Regions from separate parts of the Mesorhizobium sp. M4B.F.Ca.ET.058.02.1.1 genome, predicted to be linked through region 2. Evidence: riboswitches for the same ligand, from Rfam matches in the RefSeq annotation. Region 2 holds a riboswitch; the other holds the start of a gene.
What was found. A riboswitch is a leader RNA that binds a small molecule or an ion and turns the genes downstream of it on or off. The one in region 2 is predicted to bind cobalamin.
Positions count from the first base shown of each region.

Region 1: it holds a riboswitch for cobalamin, as region 2 does, so the genes downstream of both, EJ073_RS18045 (aromatic ring-hydroxylating dioxygenase subunit alpha) here and EJ073_RS01135 (CbtB domain-containing protein) in region 2, are expected to answer to the same signal.

Region 1 covers NZ_CP034450.1:3,694,043-3,700,203, forward strand. Annotated here, with positions in the region: gene EJ073_RS18035 (PqqD family protein) at 1-212, opposite strand, end outside; gene EJ073_RS18040 (hybrid-cluster NAD(P)-dependent oxidoreductase) at 354-1,454, opposite strand; gene EJ073_RS18045 (aromatic ring-hydroxylating dioxygenase subunit alpha) at 1,532-2,779, opposite strand; cobalamin riboswitch at 2,897-3,100, opposite strand; gene EJ073_RS18050 (DUF680 domain-containing protein) at 3,603-3,809, shown strand; gene EJ073_RS18055 (DUF680 domain-containing protein) at 3,878-4,087, shown strand; gene EJ073_RS18060 (DUF680 domain-containing protein) at 4,169-4,408, shown strand; gene ugpC (sn-glycerol-3-phosphate ABC transporter ATP-binding protein UgpC) at 4,504-5,616, opposite strand; gene EJ073_RS18070 (alpha-glucosidase) at 5,649-6,161, opposite strand, start outside.
Region 2 covers NZ_CP034450.1:229,071-235,231, forward strand. Annotated here, with positions in the region: gene EJ073_RS01120 (DUF1624 domain-containing protein) at 1-170, opposite strand, end outside; gene EJ073_RS01125 (aromatic ring-hydroxylating dioxygenase subunit alpha) at 387-1,565, opposite strand; gene EJ073_RS01130 (gamma-glutamylcyclotransferase) at 1,698-2,390, shown strand; cobalamin riboswitch at 2,455-2,649, shown strand; gene EJ073_RS01135 (CbtB domain-containing protein) at 2,686-2,865, shown strand; gene EJ073_RS01140 (CbtA family protein) at 2,881-3,681, shown strand; gene cobU (bifunctional adenosylcobinamide kinase/adenosylcobinamide-phosphate guanylyltransferase) at 3,674-4,189, shown strand; gene cobO (cob(I)yrinic acid a,c-diamide adenosyltransferase) at 4,191-4,805, shown strand; gene cbiB (adenosylcobinamide-phosphate synthase CbiB) at 4,806-5,783, opposite strand; gene cobD (threonine-phosphate decarboxylase CobD) at 5,782-6,161, shown strand, end outside.

The DNA of each region.
Region 1 (6,161 bases), 3.0 Mb from region 2:
AGTTCGACCAATCCTATCGTCGCCGTTCCCGCGGCCAGTCCGACCAGCACCGGGGCCGGCACGCCCAACGACAGCGCTTGCCAGATACGGCTGCCCGTATCGGAGAAACCGAAATACCTTCCGCTCGCGAGATCAAGCACGACGGCTTCGCCGTCGAAGGATTCAAAAACGATATCCTTGCTCGCAACAGCGTAGACATCCGCTGCCCGCATTGTTCTTGCCCCACTTCATAGCTCAAGCAACCGCGGTACCGCGGTGCTCCCCCGAGGAACGCCTGTAAACACTCGGTTCCAGCTTGGCAAGACGATGAACACAGCGAGACGCCTGCCACTTTTGGGGTTCTATAGGGTGGATCAGGCCTCGATTTCCAGCGCCGTCATCGGCCTCGAGCAGCAGGCGAGAATGAAGCCGTCGGCGATCTCGTGATCGAGGATGCCGCCATTGTGACTCATCTCGACCTCGCCGGACACCTTCTTCACCTTGCAGGTGCCGCACAGGCCGAATTCGCAGGCGGCCGGGATCCTGACGCCAGAGGCGCGCGCCGTCTGCAGCACGGTTTGCCCGGCGATGCATTCGGCATCGACATCGGAAAGTGAAAAGCGAACCGGCGTCGCGGCCTCGACGGGCATCTCGATGCCGCCGTCGGTCGGCAGCGCGAACGGCGCCGGCACTTCCTCCACCACCGGCGCGGCAAAGCTTTCCTGGTGGTATTTGGCCATGTCGAAGCCGGCGGCCTCCAGCATCTGCCGGACGGCGCGCATGAACGGGTCGGGGCCGCAGCAGAAGATTTCCCGCTCGCGGTAGTCAGGTGCCAGAAGCGGAAGCCTTATGGCGTCGATCCGCCCCATGTGACCGAACCAGCCCTCGCGGATGGAGCGTTCCTCGATCATGAAGCCGAGCGACAGGCCGGGCATGCGACTGCCCAGCAATTCAAGCTCCTTGCGGAAGATGATCTCTTCCGCCCTGCGCGCGCAGTTGACGAAACCGACATCGGTCCAGGGCGCGCAGTCGTTCAGCCAGCGCAGCATCGACATCATCGGCGTGACGCCGGAGCCGGCAGAGATGAACAGGTACTTGGCCGCCGGATGGCTGTGCAGCGAGAAATCGCCGGCCGGGCCATAGGCCTTCACATGGGCGCCGGGCTTGAGATTGTCGAACATCCAGCGCGTGCCGATGCTGCCGGCCTGCGCCTTCACCGTCACCGCGATCGAGAACGGCCGCGACGGCGACGAGGACATCGTGTAGGTGCGCATCAGCGGTCCGTCGGCGACCGGCAGTTCCAGCGTCACGAACTGGCCGGGCTTGTAGCGGAACCAGGTCTGGTTGTCGGAGCGGAAGGTGAAGGTCTTGACGTCCGGCGCCTCGTCGCTGACGCCGATCACCTCCAGCACCTGCAGCCGGTCGTTCCAGGGCGCCATCTCGTCGAGATGGCGATAGAGGCCGAGATCGGTCATCGCGTTCATCCCTTGGTCCTTTTCATTCTGCACATGTCGTGATGCCAAAACCGCTCAACACTTTTGGGCGCCATGTGCTAGGCAACACTGCGCAGCGTCGGCTGGCCGCCTTCGGCAAGGCGCGGGCCCATGAAGGAGGCGTACCATTCGACGAACTGGATGACGCCGCCCTCATGCTGCTCCGAATAGGGGCCGGGTTCATAGGCCGGCGACAGGATGCCGAAAGCATTTTCCTCGACGATGCGGCGATCCTGGTCGTTGGTCTCGGTCCAGACATGGGTGAGTTCGGCAAGATCGTAGTCGACGCCTTCCACCGCATCCTTGTGGACCAGCCATTTCGTCGTCACCGCGGTTTCGGTGGCGCTGATCGGCAGCACCCGGAAGGTGACGGCATGGTCGATCAGGATATGGTTCCAGGTCGTCGGATAGTGGTAATGCATCAGCGTGCCGATGCGGTCCGCCGAGACGCTCGTGGATAGGTTCTTCCTCACCGCGCGCTTGCCGCTCATCGTGTAGCTGACGGCATCGCGCAAGAGCGGGGCGCGGGTGGCGCGATACTGACCGGCGGGGTCTATGCGGAACTTGCTCGGCAGGCCCGCCGCCTCGCATTTCGCCCAATGCGCCTGCATCTCGGGATCGCTTTCGGCACCATGCACGCCGGTCACCGTCGGCGCCTCGGGAAAGGTCTTGCAGAGTTCGGGATGATTGCCGGCGCAGTGGTAGCACTCGCGGTTGTTTTCCCAGACCAGCTTCCAGTTGCCCTTCTCGACGATGGTCGATTCGAAAGCGACCTTCGCCTCAGTCAATCGATGCGGCAGGAGATAGGGTTCGATCATGGCGCGCATCGGCGCAAAATCGGCGGGCTCCTTCGCCAGGCAGATGAAGATGTAGCCGCCGACGCTCTCGCAGGCGACCGGCTTCAGGCCGAACTGGCTCTTGTCGAAGCCATCCGCCATCTGGCGGGCGAACAGCAGCCTGCCGTCGAGTTCGTAGGTCCATTGATGATAAGGGCAGACGAGCTTCGCCGCGGTGCCCTTCTCGGCGTTGCAGACGCGGCTGCCGCGATGGCGGCAGGAATTATGGAAGGCGTTGATCCTGCCTTGCTGGTCGCGGACCAGGACCACCGGATAATCGCCGATCTGCGCGGTGATGTAGCTGCCCGGCTTCGGCAGTTCGCAATCGTGCCCGATGAACAGCCAGTCGCGATACCAGATTAGTTCCATGTCGAGCTTGAAGTAATCCGGGTCGGTGTAGAAAGGCTGTTCGAGCGAAAAGCCCTGCCTGCGGTTATGCAGGTGCCTCAGCATGTCGTTGCGCGCATCCATGTCCTGTCCCTCGCGTCGGTCGCATCAAGGACTGAACTGGTGGTGATGGAGAGGAACGGCGGCCACCGGCAGGGCCAGGCGCGCGCCATCCGCCTCTTGACCGCCCACCGCGATCAGTCGAGCCTAGAAATCTCGGGCTGGTTTCCGGGCTCTGGAGTGCCCTTGCGGGCGGGCGCGACACCTTCCCAGGCCAGATGGCCCAGTGGTCTCCCGTCGCGACTTGAACTCCACCACCGTTGCGGGGGCAGCGCCGGAATTTGACCGGCTTCCCAATTCTCCGTCCCGTCGTCACGGGTCGGCACCTGAGATGGCCTGATCTAATCACTAAGGCCGGCGGACCGTCGGTACGAAAACGACATCGCATCCGTGCGGGCGCGACACGCGTTTCGGGTTCGCGGCACGCTGGCGCCGAATTGCCGTCCTCGGGGGCGATCCGAATCGCGCGCTGGAAACGCCTTCATATCGACCGCTGACCGGGTCTGAATTGGTTAACAGTATAGAAAAGTGACCATTAGGAGATTCTAAAATCGAACCGAACGGTTCGTTTCTGTTGACAATGCGTGCAGGACCGTGTGAACGCAGATCTTCCAAATCGTCAACTGGGTCGATGGGCCATTCGGATAACATATTGATATTGCTTTACAATACAATACGTGTGGGAGGCCGTTGCACAATTTCAAGGTGCAGAGTCATGGTCCAGGCGAAACAACTTCGTGATTGGAAACCGGGAAGGGGCTCTCCCACATCGGGGCTGTCCGAACGACGCGCTTTCCTCCCAAGACACGCCGCTAGACGGACGGAAAAATATACTGGAGTACTAAAAATGAAAAAGATTGTTCTTACTGCCGCCGCCCTTCTGGCCATTTCCGGCAGCGCCTTTGCTGGTGGCAGCGACCACTACGGTTCGAACGGTGCCAATCAGCCCGCCGCTGCCGTCGACAGCTCGTACACGGCTTCGGTCAAGAAGTCGGAACCGGCCGCTCAGACGCCGGCACAGGGCTCGGACCGCAACCTGTTCGGCAACAACTAACACACGATCCCTGACCGCGGTGGGCGATGCCCGCCGCTCGGGATCCTCAGAAATTCAGGAACACTAAGATGAAGAAAATCATCCTTGCCACCGCAGCCCTCCTGGCCATCTCGGGCGGCGCTTTCGCAGCCGGCAGCGACCACTTCGGTTCCGACGGTGCCAACCAGCCGGCCACCGCGGTCGACAGCTCGTACACGGCTTCGATCAAGCAGTCGCAGCCGGCCGCCGAGAAGCCCGCCGACCAGGGCAGCGACCGCAACCTCTTCGGCAACAACTAGGCCGATCCGGACCACGCTCCAACGGAAGATGGACGCGGCGGACAGTCTCGCCGCTCCGATGCAGATTCAGGAGTACCAGAAATGAAGAAGATTGCTCTTACCGCCGCCGCTCTTTTGATCGCCGCCGGCAGCGCCTATGCCCGCAATGACAATGTTGGCGGGACTGACATTAATCAGCGGCCGGCCGCCGCCGGCGTCGACACCACCCAGACGTCTTCGACGCGCGACACCAGCTCGCCGGTCTACAAGCTGCTAAACTCGTCGGGCGACGTTGAGAAGTCCGCCCCTCAGGGCAGCGATCGCAACCTGTTCGGCCGCTAACAGCCGGACAGAGCCGCCCATTCCGGTTCTACCGGCTGGCTGAGTACCAGAGCGGCGGGCAGTGCCCGCCGCTCTTGTTTTGTCCAACGTGAAGTTCAGGCCGCCTTCGCTGCCGCCATGTGCAGCGTGAAGGAGTGGCCGTCCGCATCGAAGATGTGCAGATCGCCGGCATCGGCGTTGAGCCGCAGCACAGCACCTCGCTTGACCTCGACATTGCCCGGCAGTTTCGTCACCAGCGGCAGGTCGGCGCGGCCGATGTCGACATAGACGAGCTGGACCTCGCCAAGCTGCTCGACATAGTCCACCGTTCCCTCGAACAGATACTCCGTGCCGGTAGCGATCGCCAGGTCTTCCGGCCGCACGCCGAAACTTACCGCCGCGCCATTCGCCGAGGCAGGGGTCGCGATCGGAACCGTCGCCTTGCGGCCGCCGACATGGCTGATGATGCTCGGATCGCCGGCCTTTTCGATCTTCGCCGGCAGAATGTTCATGGCCGGCGAGCCGATGAATTGGGCGACGAACAGATTGCCGGGCCGCTTATAGAGCTCCATCGGCGTGCCGACCTGCTCGATGCGGCCTTCCTTCAGCACCACGATCCGATCGGCCAGCGTCATCGCCTCGACCTGATCGTGGGTAACGTAGATCATCGTGGTGTTCGGCATTGATTCCTTCAGCTTGGCGATCTCGATGCGGGTGGCGACGCGAAGTGCCGCGTCGAGATTGGACAGCGGCTCGTCGAACAGGAACACTTTCGGATTGCGCACGATGGCGCGGCCAATGGCAACGCGCTGGCGCTGGCCACCCGACATCGCCTTGGGCAGCCGGTCGAGATATTTGGTCAACTGCAGGATCTCGGCCGCCTGCCGCACCCGCTTGTCGATCTCGGCCTTGCTTTCCTTGCCGATCTTCATCGAGAAGGCCATGTTGTCGTAGACGGTCATGTGCGGATAGAGCGCGTAGGACTGGAACACCATGGCGATGCCGCGTTTCGACGGCGGCACGTCGTTGACGACCTCGCCAGCGATCTTGAGCTCGCCCGAGGTGATCTCCTCCAGCCCGGCGATGGACCTCAGCAAGGTCGACTTGCCGCAACCGGACGGGCCGACGAAGACGATGAACTCGCCCGACTTAATGTCGAGGTCGATGCCATGCAGGATGTTGAGATTGCCGTATGATTTCTTCACTTGCCTCAGCGTGACATCGGCCATGATTTCCTCCCAATGACGTCCGTTTCAAAAACTCAGTCGATGCGGCCGAACCAGGCGCCGTAGCCGCCAAGGCGGATGGAGCCGGCGCCAGCTTGGCTCGAAAAACCGTGCCCCGGCAAGGGCTGAAGCGAGCCGCCGCCGAGATCGACCTCGGCCGGCTTGCTGCCCAGGTTGAAGACGCAGACGACGCGCTCATTGCCCTCGCGGCGGGTGAAGGCGACGGTGTCGCCCGCGCTTTCGATGAAGTCGATATCGCCCTTGGCCAGCGCCGGATGCTGGCGGCGGAAGGCGAGGAAGCGCCGGTAGTGCTCGAGCAGCGAGCTTGGGTCGCCCTGCTGCACGCTCACAGCCTGCGAAAGATGCTTGCCGGGCACCGGCAGCCAGGGCTTGGCCGCCGAGAAGCCGCCATTCTTGGCGGCGGCATCCCACACCATCGGCGTGCGGCAGCCATCGCGGCCCTTGAATTCGGGCCAGAAGCGGATGCCGTAGGGATCCTGCAGGTCCTCGAACATGAGTTCCGCCTCGCCGAGGCCGAGTTCCTCGCC
Region 2 (6,161 bases):
CAGCCGAAGGCGGTGAGGCCGGGATCGGCATAGCCGAAATTCTCGAGGTCCCAGGTGAAATGGTAGCTCGCCATGGCCAGCAGGGCCAAGCCGCGCACGATGTCGATGGCGACGATGCGTCCTTGCTTCGGCGTGTCCTGAACAGGTTCGGCCGGCGATTGAAGGCTCATCGTGTCTCGCATTCCGATTCAGTGATACCAAACGACTATCATGGTTCAGCCAGACAAAAGAAGGCGGGACCTCTGTCGCCTGGTATCAAGCTGCCCGCCGTTTTCTTTCGAGCGGTTCGAGGGCCGGCCGTGAGCCTGGGTTCAGCGTTCGCCACGCGCGCGGGCTGCCGGCGGCGGCCGTGGCTTTGTCACCTGGCGGCATCTGCCGAAGTCGCTCTAGGGTTTGGGCGAAAATGCCTGATGCCGCGCGCGCACCCATTCGTGGAAACGGTGCAGGTCGTACTCCTCCGGCATCAGCACACCGGCCTCGTGGCGCATCGAACGCAGGCCCTTCTGGTTGACCTCGCAGATCGCCGCGTCCTCTTCCAGCACCTGCCTGCCAAAGGCGACGATGTTGTCGATGTCGGCTTCCGGCGAGGCGAGCGCTTCGGCCGGGAACAGCCATTCGGCTGACAGTTCCGTCTGCTCGGGGCCGAGCGGCACAAGCCGCACGGTGCGCACATAGTCGACATGGCCGACGATGAACATCGACGGCAGGCTTGTGGCGTAGGTCTGGCCGGCGGCGCATTCGGCCGGCGTCAGGCCGGCAAACACCGGGCCGTGCGCGCGGCCGTCGCGCGACCAGGTCTCGGCGCCGGCTCGGAGGCCGCCGGAATATTCCGGCGCGTCATTGTCGGCGTGGCGCGCCCATTCTGGATCGTCGTGCCTCGTCATCAGGCCACGGCCATACATCGGCACCAGCCGCGACAGGTCCTTGTGGACGCCAGGGCAATGCAGGCACTCGTTGAAATTCTCCCAGAAGATCTTCCAGTTGCAGTTCATGACCTTGCGCAGCGCATGGCCGGTGACCAGCGTCTCCAGCGGCCAGTTGGCGAGATTGCCGGAAGCTCTGTCGAACGAAGCTTCCGCCGAGCCGGCGGCATCTTCGGCGAGGTTGATGAAGACGAAGCCGCGCCACACCGACAGCGCCACGCCATAGAGCGGGTAGTCTGCCTTGTCGAAGCCTTCGGGCAGCGACTTCGACGGCACGCGCACGAGATCGCCGCGCAGCGAATAGGACCAGGCGTGGTAGGGGCAGGTCAGCAGCCTGGCCTTCAGCCTTCCCTCGCTCTCCTGGCAAAGCTGCGAGCCGCGATGCCGGCAGGTGTTGTGGAAGGCGCGCAATTCGCCGGCCTCGTCGCGCAGCACCACGATCTCCTGCGTGCCGACGCGGAATGTCCTGAAAGCCAGCGGCTGGGCAAGATCGGCCTCACGGCAGACCAGCAGCCAGCTTTTGTACCAGATCGCGTCGAGGTCACGACCGTGGGCCCCGGCATCCCAATAGGCCGACGACGGCAGCGTCGGCGCAAGCCTGGTCAGGCCGGTGTAGAGGTCGTCGCTCGGTTTGGGCTGCATAGGCGGCTCCCTGAATGGTCCAGCCGACACCCGGGCAGGATGTTTGTCAATCGCTCGCGCCGTGGCCATTGTGGCACGCAATCGCCGCCCCTAAGGTCGGCGCTTCACAAGTCGGGTGCCCAGGGACAGTTCATGCCGCCAAGGACAATGTCGCTCACCGAGGAGCTGGTCGCGCGCTGCTTTCGCGTCGTCGAGGACAGCGGGCCTGATCCCAACGCGATGCATCTGGACGATGCCGACTATGATGCGATGCTGGACACGCTGGAGGCTGAGCTGCCTGGCAGCGAGCCGCTCTGGCTGTTCGGCTACGGGTCGCTGATCTGGAAGCCCGAGATCGACCATGTCGAAGAGCGGGTAGCGGTCGCGCGCGGCTGGCACAGATCCTTCTGCATGAAGATGACGCGCTGGCGCGGCACCAGGGAGCAGCCTGGCCTGATGATGGCGCTGGACCGGGGCGGGCAGTGCAAGGGCGTCGCCTTCAGGCTTGGCGATGCCGACCGGCGCCAGCAGCTCGACAAGGTCTTGCGGCGCGAGGTGACGCTGAAGCCGACCAGCTACCATCCGCGCCTGCTCAACCTTTCGAGCGATGGTGGCACGTTGCGGGCGCTGGCCTTCGTCATCAACCGCAAGGGCACAACCTATGCCGGCCCGCTTGAGGAAAAAGAGGTGGTCGAAAGGCTGGCGACGTCCTGCGGGCACTGGGGATCGGGCGCAGACTATCTTTACAACACGGTGAAGAACCTGGAGCAGCGCGGCATCCATGACAGCCATCTGTGGCGGCTGCAGCATCTGGTTGCTGAACGAATTGCCGCGTCGGACAGCTAGGCCCGGTGGCGCATTTGCGCTGGTGGCCGCCGGAATTTGGTTTGCCGGGCGCGACGATTCTGCCTATAGTCCTGCCGTCGTCGGTTCCGTTTTTGGAGCCAAGAGGGAATGCGGTGAGGGCGAATTCGTCCAATGCCGTGGCTGCCCCCGCAACTGTGTGCGGTAGTCCTCTCCAAGACCACTGAGGAAATTCCTCGGGAAGGTGGGGAAGGGCGCTGATCCGCGAGCCAGGAGACCTGCCGGCGACAGAAACGTTGAATTCTATGCCCTCGGGTGGAGGGCGAAAGGACAAGACATGACGACCGCTTCCGTCTCCCTCGGCACCTCCGTCTCCTCGCAGTCGCGCTTCATGCAGCTGGCCATGGCCGCGTTGCTCGGCATTTTCGTCGTCGGCTTTGTCGGCTTCTCGCATCTCGATGCCGTCCACAATGCCGCTCACGACTACCGCCACTCGATGGCCTTTCCCTGCCACTGACAAGGGCCTGACATCATGAACCTGTTTCGCAACGTCGTGTTCATCGCGGCGATCGCAGGGCTCGTGGCCGGCGTTGTTCTCGCTTGCCTGCAGGCCTATGCAACCGTGCCGCTGATCCTCAAGGCCGAAGTCTACGAACAGGCCGGCGGCGGCCATCATCATGATCATGCCGCGGCGCCTGCCGAGACCGGCAACGCCATGAGCTCCGCCGCTCCGGCCGGAAATGCCATGAGTTCCGTGGCGCCGGCTCCGGCCGAAGCGGCCGCGCCAGCGGAAGACGAGGGCTGGGCACCGGCCGACGGCTTCGAGCGTTTCGCCTTCAACGTCGTCGCCAACATCGTCACCGGCATCGGCTTCGCGCTGATCCTGGTCGCGGTTTCGGAATTCGCCGGCGGCATCGGCAGCTGGCGCCAGGGCGTGTTCTGGGGGCTCGCCGGCTTTGCCGTGTTCACCCTGGCCCCCGGCCTCGGCCTGCCGCCGGAACTGCCGGCGATGCCGGCGGCCGAACTCCTGCCGCGCCAGATCTGGTGGACGGCGACAGCGGTCGCGACCGCCGCCGGACTCGGCCTGATCGCCTTCCGCAAATCGCTGCCGCTGGCGATCCTGGCCGTAGCCCTGATCGTCGCGCCGCACATCGTCGGCGCGCCGCAGCCGGAAAGCTTCAAGACGCCGATTCCCGAAGGCCTGCATCACCAGTTCGTGGTCGCCGTGACACTCACCGATCTGGTGTTCTGGCTGGTGCTGGGTGCCGCCGTCGGCGTGGTGCGCGGCCGCTTCACCGGCACGGCCACCAGCCTGCGCGACAGCTTTGCCTGATCGCAGGGGACTGACCTTCATCATCGGCGGTGCGCGCTCCGGCAAGAGCGCGCATGCCGAAACCCTGGTGACGGCGAGTCCCTCGCCATGGGCTTACATCGCCACCGCGGAAGCCTATGACGATGAGATGCGCGAGCGCATCGCGCTGCATCGGGCGCGTCGCGGCGAGGGCTGGGCGACGGTCGACGCGCCGCTCGATCTTGCCGCCGCGATCGAGGCGCTGCCTGACCACGAACCCGTCTTGATCGACTGCCTGACTCTGTGGCTGACCAATCATATGCTGGCCGAGCGCGACCTCGATGCGGAATGCCGGCGGCTTGTGGATGTTCTATCGCGGCCGCGCGGGCCGTGGTTCGTGGTGTCCAACGAGGTTGGCCTGGGCATCGTGCCCGACAATGCGCTGGCGAGGCGGTTTCGCGATGCCGCCGGCCGGCTCAACCAGCAGGTCGCCGCCGTCGCCGATACGGTGCTGCTGATGGTGGCCGGTCTGCCGCTGAAAGTGAAGTGAGATGACCGAGACTGATGACAAGGATGCCGAGCGCCATCGCGCCAAGATGGCCAAGCGCAAGGCTGTTCAGGACGCCGAGGTGGCGGCAAAGACGATCGAGAAGGGACTGCTGATCGTCAACACCGGACCGGGCAAGGGCAAGACTACGGCCGCCTTCGGGCTGGCGCTCAGGATGCTCGGCTACGGCAAGCGTGTCGGCGTCGTCCAGTTCATCAAGGGCAAATGGCAGACCGGCGAGAAGGACGCCTTTGCCGCCTTCGGCGACCGCGTCGTGTGGCATGCGATGGGCGAGGGCTTCACCTGGGAGACGCAGGACCTGAAGCGCGACATCGCCGCCGCCGAGGCTGCCTGGGCAAAAGCACTGGAGCTGATGGCGGATCCGTCGATCAGCCTTGTCGTGCTCGACGAGCTCAACATCGCGCTGCGCTACGACTATCTCGATCTGGAAAAGGTCGTTGCCGCGCTGAAGGCGCGCCGTGCTGACCTGCATATCATCGTCACCGGCCGAAACGCCAAGCCGCTGCTGGTCGAGGCGGCCGATCTCGTCACCGAAATGGGGCTGACCAAGCATCATTTCTCGGCCGGCGTGAAAGCCCAGCAAGGCATCGAGTTCTGATCACATCGTCAGATAGATCAACAGCGCCGACAGGATGCCGAACAGCGCGATCAGCAGCCGGTCGGCCACCTGGTAGAGCTTCAGCGCCTGCCTGATGTCGAGGCTTTCCGCCTCGCGCCGGCCGCCTTCGCCCATGTAGGCATCCTCGACGACGACGCCGCTATAGCTGCGCGGGCCGGCCAGGGCGAGACCCAGCGCGCCGGCCATCGCCGCCTCCGGCCAGCCGGCATTGGGCGAACGGTGCTTCCTGGCGTCGCGCCGCATGGCCTGCCAGGCGTTGCGGGGGTCCGCGCCCTTGACGAAGAAGGCAGCCAGCACGATCAGCAGCCCGGTCAGCCGCGATGCCGGCAGGTTGATCCAGTCGTCGAAGCGCGCCGCCGCCCAGCCGAAGGCCTCATGGCGTGGCGTGCGGTGGCCGATCATGGAATCGGCGGTGTTGGCGGCCTTGTAGGCGACGCCGCCGGCCAGCCCGCAGACCCCGCTCCAGAAGGCCGGTGCGACGATGCCGTCGGAGAAATTCTCGGCCAGGCTTTCGATCGCCGCGCGGGAAACGCCTGCCTTGTCGAGCTTTTCGGGATCGCGACCGACGATGCGCGAGACGGCGATGCGGCCGAGCGTAAGGCCGCCGGTGTCGAGCGCGTCGGCCACGGCCTCGACATGCTCGGCCAGGCTCTTCTGCGACATCAGCGACGATGCCAGGATCGCGGTGATGATCAGGCCTACAGGAAACATCTGCCAGAGCAGGAGCTGCACGGCAAAGGCGATGGCCGCCGGCACCAGTACGATGACAAGCAGAGCCATGACGCCCCGGCGGCGACGCCGAGCGTCGGAATCAGTGGCGCGGTTGAGCGCGCGATCGAGAAAGGATATCAGCCTGCCGAACCAGGTGACGGGATGGCCGATGGCCCCGAACAGCCAGTCCGGGTAGCCGAGTGCCCGCTCAATGACCAATGACAGGAAGGCAATCAGTATCGACATGAAGCTTCTTGATGGAGCGATTGCGGCAGTGGATCACGGCGGATCCCTTGGCCGGGCGAGCGCGCTCTTCCCTCACGCGCCACGGCCTTTCGTCGATCTCTCGACGGGTATCAATCCGCACTCCTATCCAATTTTCGAATTGCCCGCCACCACCCTGTCGCGATTGCCGGAAGCGGCGCGGCTCGGCGAACTTCGCGCGGTCGCGGCCAGCGCCTATGGCGCGCCGTCGGCGGCGCATGTGGCGGCCGCGCCCGGCACGCAGATCCTGCTGCCGCGCGTTGCCTCGCTGCTGAAGCCCGGCAAGGCGCTGGTGCTCGGGCCGACCTATGCCGAGCACAGCCGAGCCGCCGCCATCGCCGGCCATGCGGCGGCCGAGGT